2 regions of the Streptomyces sp. NPDC001744 genome follow, and region 2 is predicted to be linked to the other one. Evidence: predicted binding sites of a transcription regulator. Region 2 holds the regulator's gene; the other holds the start of a gene.
The links. Region 2 encodes HspR, which represses chaperone genes until heat shock. Its sites were predicted from a motif close to TTGAGNNNNNNNNNCTCAA; they were not measured.
Positions count from the first base shown of each region.

Region 1 (2,388 bases), on a different contig from region 2:
GGGGCTGGGCATCGTCGGTCACTCCGCTCTCGTCGTCGGGCCGTCCCGCCGCCGTGGCGGACGGTCCGGGCCATCCTGGCCGGACACCCGCGACCGGGCCAAACCCGTTGACGGGAACGGGTGGTGGAGGTCCGCGCCCCTTCCCCGCCGAGGCCCTCCCGGAACCCCTCGACCCGGGCCCGGGTCGGCGCCCCGCACTCCCGGGCCGGGCCCGTGCCGGACGCCTCGGAGGGGACGTCCCGGAGCGGAACGCGGGGAGCGGCCCCCGGGCCGTCGCACACGGACCCGGGGGCCGCTCACGTCCTCGCGGTCCCGCTCCTCACGTGGGGGTACCGCCGCTCACGGGCTCGTCGGCGGGCCGCCTCCCGGAAGGGCGGCGAAGACGCGCCGGAGGGCGGGCGGGCGGTCGCCGTCGTCCGCGACGACGAGGCGGTGGCGGTACGTCACCCGGTACTGGAAGCCGTCGGCGACCGGCCTGCCGGTCGGCCGCGCCGGGACGAGGGCGTACGCGGGGTCCTCCAGGGCCGCGCGCAGCTCGGCGGTCTCGGCGGGGGTCTGCCGGCCGGTCCGGGGCGGCTTGGTGCCGGAGAGGACGGTCCAGCCGCCGTCCTGGCGCACGACGAGCTGGTTGCGCACGCCGGCGAAGCCGCCGGTGACGACCACCTCGACCAGGACCCGGCCCGGCCGGGAGTCGGACGGCGGGGCGCCCGGCTCCGTCGTGGCGCCGGGCGTGCCCGGGGTGTCCGACGTTCCTGACGTGCCCGGCGTGCTCGACGTGCCCGCCGGACCGGGCGATCCCGGCCCGGGAGGGGACCCGGAGCCGCAGCCGGTCGCGCCGCCCACCAGGACCGCCGCCAGCAGCAGGGCCCCGCACCACGTTCCCCGTACGCCTCGTCTCATGGGAGGAGCATGCCCCCGGGCGCGCCCGTCCGCAGCCGGAGCGCCCGGTTCCGCCCACCTGGCCGATCGGTCCGCCGGGGCGGCCCTCCCGTCGGGTGCCCTCCTCCCTCCGGACGGTTCCGGCGAGCGGTCCCCGGTGCTCCCGGCCCGGCGAGCCGGGCCGTCGGGGGAGGGGGCCGCCCGGCCGCCCGCGCCGGTGCGATGGCCGTCATGCCCCTCGAGGCATGACGCCGAGCGGAGGCGACGCGCGCCCCCGTTCGTTCGCTCGGAGCGAACAAAGTGCCGGGAACATCTCCGGGCTCACGAGCATTGAGTCAGTACAGCTCAACTTCACTGCCGAAAGGGAGATCATGGCTTCTGAGTCCATGGCGTCCGTGCCGCTCACTCTGCCCGTGCTGCCGCTCGACGACGAGGTCGTGCTGCCCGGAATGGTGGTGCCGCTGGACCTGTCCGACAGCGAGGTACGGGCCGCCGTCGAGGCCGCCCAGGCCGCCGCGCGTCCCGGGGAGGGGAAGCCGCGGGTGCTCCTCGTGCCCCGCGTCGACGGCACCTACGCCGGGACCGGCGTGCTCGGCACCGTCGAGCAGGTCGGACGCCTGTCGGACGGCGACCCCGGCGCGCTCGTGCGCGGTCGCGGCCGCGTCCGCATCGGTGCCGGTACGACCGGTCCCGGCGCCGCCCTGTGGGTCGAGGGGACCGTCGTCGAGGAGACCCTGCCTGACCCGCTGCCCGGCGCCGTGACCGAGCTGGTCAAGGAGTACAAGGCGCTGGCCACCAGCTGGCTCAAGAAGCGCGGCGCCTGGCAGGTCGTGGACCGGGTCCAGCAGATCGAGGGCGTCGGCGCCCTCGCCGACAACTCCGGGTACTCGCCCTTCCTCACCGTCGCGCAGCGGGTCGAGCTCCTGGAGACCGCCGACCCGGTCGCCCGTCTCCGCCTCGCCACCGCCCAGCTCCGCGAGCACCTCGCCGAGCAGGACGTCGCCGAGACCATCGCCAAGGACGTCCAGGAGGGCGTCGACAAGCAGCAGCGCGAGTTCCTGCTCCGCCGCCAGCTCGAAGCCGTCCGCAAGGAGCTGCGCGAGCTCAACGGCGAGTCGGAGGGCGACGAGTCCGACGACTACCGCGCCCGCGTGGAGGCCGCCGACCTGCCCGAGAAGGTGCGGGAGGCCGCCCTCAAGGAGGTCGAGAAGCTGGAGCGGGCCAGCGACCAGTCCCCCGAGGGCTCGTGGATCCGCACCTGGCTCGACACCGTCCTCGAACTGCCCTGGAACGAGCGCACCGAGGACCGGTACGACATCAGGGGCGCCCGCGAGGTCCTGGACGCCGAGCACGCGGGCCTGGACGACGTGAAGGAGCGGATCACCGAGTACCTGGCGGTGCGCAAGCGGCGCGCCGAGCGCGGGCTCGGTGTGGTCGGCGGGCGCCGCGGCGGGGCCGTCCTGGCCCTCGTCGGTCCGCCCGGCGTCGGCAAGACCTCCCTCGGCGAGT
Region 1 is NZ_JBIAUG010000024.1:26,812-29,199, reverse strand. Features, by position in the region: gene ACFYZY_RS25110 (spermidine synthase) at 1-12, opposite strand, end outside; gene ACFYZY_RS25105 (hypothetical protein) at 340-900, opposite strand; gene lon (endopeptidase La) at 1,251-2,388, shown strand, end outside.
Region 1: the regulator HspR is predicted to act here: its motif matches at 1,210-1,228, upstream of lon (endopeptidase La).

Region 2 (2,388 bases):
CGGCCGCCACCCAGGTCATCACCGTCCTCGAAGGCCTCAGCCTCATCAACGCGACCCTCGACCGGGTCATCAACGAGTGCGCCGAGGAACTCCTCACCATCCAGCCCGGCAGCGGACGCAAGCCCGAGGTCGTCCAGGCGGGACTGCGCCGCGTGGAACCGCTCGTGGAGCGCGGCATACGCATGCGGACCCTCTACCAGCACACCGCCCGCCACCACTCCGCGACCATGGGGTACGTGGAGCGCATCAGCCCCCACGGCCTGGAGGTCCGCACCCTCGAGGAGATCATCGACCGCCTGATCATCGTCGACCGCAAGGTCGCCTTCGTCCCGGCGCGCAGCGACCGCCAGGTCGCCCTGGAGCTGCGCCACGAAGGGCTCGTGCAGTACCTCGTCGGCGTCTTCGACCAGTTCTGGCTGCACGGCGTGCCCTGGGAGGAGGAGATCCCCTACAGCCCGTCCGTGGACGGCATCGGCGGCGTCCAGCGCTCCATCGCCAAACTCCTCGTCGAGGGCCACGTGGACGAGGCCATCGCCCGCCGGCTCGGGATGAACGTGCGCACCTGCCGGGCCCACATCGCCAAGCTCGCCACCGCCCTCGGCAGCGGGAGCCGGGCCCAGCTCGGCTACCTCATCGCCCAGTCCGGCCTCCTCGAACGGGAGGGCTGACCGCCGTGTACGCGCACACCGAACTCGACGGCCCCGCCGGCACCCTGCGGGTCTCCGGACACGGGATGCCCACCGTGGAACTCGTGCGGGCCCCCGGAACCCGGCCCGACGCCCACACCCCGATAGGGACCCGCAGCGCGGCCCTGCTGACCCTGACGGTGGACGGGGAGCCCGCCGCGATCCGGCCCGCCCGGGGACGGCTGCTGCGGCGCTCCTACCGGGTGGACGTACGGACCGGCGGCGTCCGCCACCGGCTGGTCCCCTGCGGCCACCAGGACAGCCGGTTCCTCCGGAACGGGCGGCGGACCGGCACCCTGACCTCCTCGGGCGACGGCCGGGTCATCGACGCGTGGGAGCCCGGCGCGACCCCCCTCGACATCGCCCTCGGCACCGCCCTGGCCGCCGCGTTCGGCACGGGGGCCGCGCCCTGGTTCGAGACGGTCGGCGAGATCGTCTCCGGACTGATCCCCTGACCCGGACGCGCGTGAGGCCCCCTCCACCGTCGTGGAGGGGGCCTCACGCGTACCGCGGGGACTACTCGCCGCGCTTGGGGCGCCAGACCACCAGCGCGCTCGCCTGCTGCACGTCCTGGTACGGCACGAGGTCGCGCCGGTACGAGGCGTGCACCTGGGCCTCGCGCTGCCGCATCGCCGCCGCCGCGCCGTCGAGGGCCGCCGACAGCTCGGCGACCCGGCTCTGGAGCGCCGCGACCTGGTTCTCCAGCTCGATGATGCGCTTGATCCCGGCCAAGTTGATCCCCTCGTCCTGCGACAACTGCTGCACCTGGCGGAGCAGTTCGATGTCACGGGCCGAGTAGCGCCGTCCCCGGCCGGCCGTGCGGTCCGGGGAGACCAGGCCGAGCCGGTCGTACTGACGGAGGGTCTGGGGATGCAGACCGGAGAGCTGGGCCGCCACCGAGATGACGTACACCGGCGACTCGTCGGTCAGTTCGTACGGATTGCGTCGGCGCCCTTCCACCGGGTCACGCTCCCTTCGCGGCCTGGAACAGCTCGGCCCGCGGGTCCTCGGAGGCGGTCGCCTCGCGGTAGGACTCCAGGGCCTCGCGTGCCTTCTCGTCCAGCTCCTTCGGCACGGCGACCTCGACCGTGACGAGGAGGTCGCCGCGCGTACCGTCCTTGCGGACCGCGCCCTTGCCCCGGGCGCGCATGGTCCGGCCGTTCGGCGTGCCCGCGGGCAGCTTGAGCGTGACCGCGGGACCGCCGAGGGTCGGCACCCTGATCTCGCCGCCGAGCGCCGCCTCCGTGAAGGAGACCGGCACCGTGACGGTGAGGTTGTCGTCCTTGCGGCCGAAGACCGGGTGGGCGTCGACGTGCACGACGACGTACAGGTCGCCGTTGGGCCCGCCGCGCTCGCCCGGCGTCCCCTTGCCGCGCAGCCTGATCCGCTGCCCGTCGGAGACGCCCGCCGGGATGCGGACCTGCATGGTGCGGGAGGACTTGGCCCGGCCGCTGCCCTTGCAGACCTCGCACGGGTCCTCGGCGATGAGGCCGCGCCCCTTGCAGTCCACGCAGGGGTCGGTGAGGGAGAAGCCGCCGCCGCTGCCGCGCGACACCTGCCCGGTGCCGACGCAGGTCGGGCACACCCGGGGCGTGCCGTTCTTGTCGCCGGTGCCCGAACAGGCCGCGCACGGCTGCTGGCTGGACATCCGCAGCGGTACGGTCGCGCCCTCGATGGCCTCGGTGAAGCTGAGCGTCACCTC
Region 2 is NZ_JBIAUG010000005.1:302,308-304,695, forward strand. Features, by position in the region: gene ACFYZY_RS09340 (helix-turn-helix transcriptional regulator) at 1-668, shown strand, start outside; gene ACFYZY_RS09345 (hypothetical protein) at 674-1,141, shown strand; gene ACFYZY_RS09350 (heat shock protein transcriptional repressor HspR) at 1,203-1,646, opposite strand; gene dnaJ (molecular chaperone DnaJ) at 1,651-2,388, opposite strand, start outside.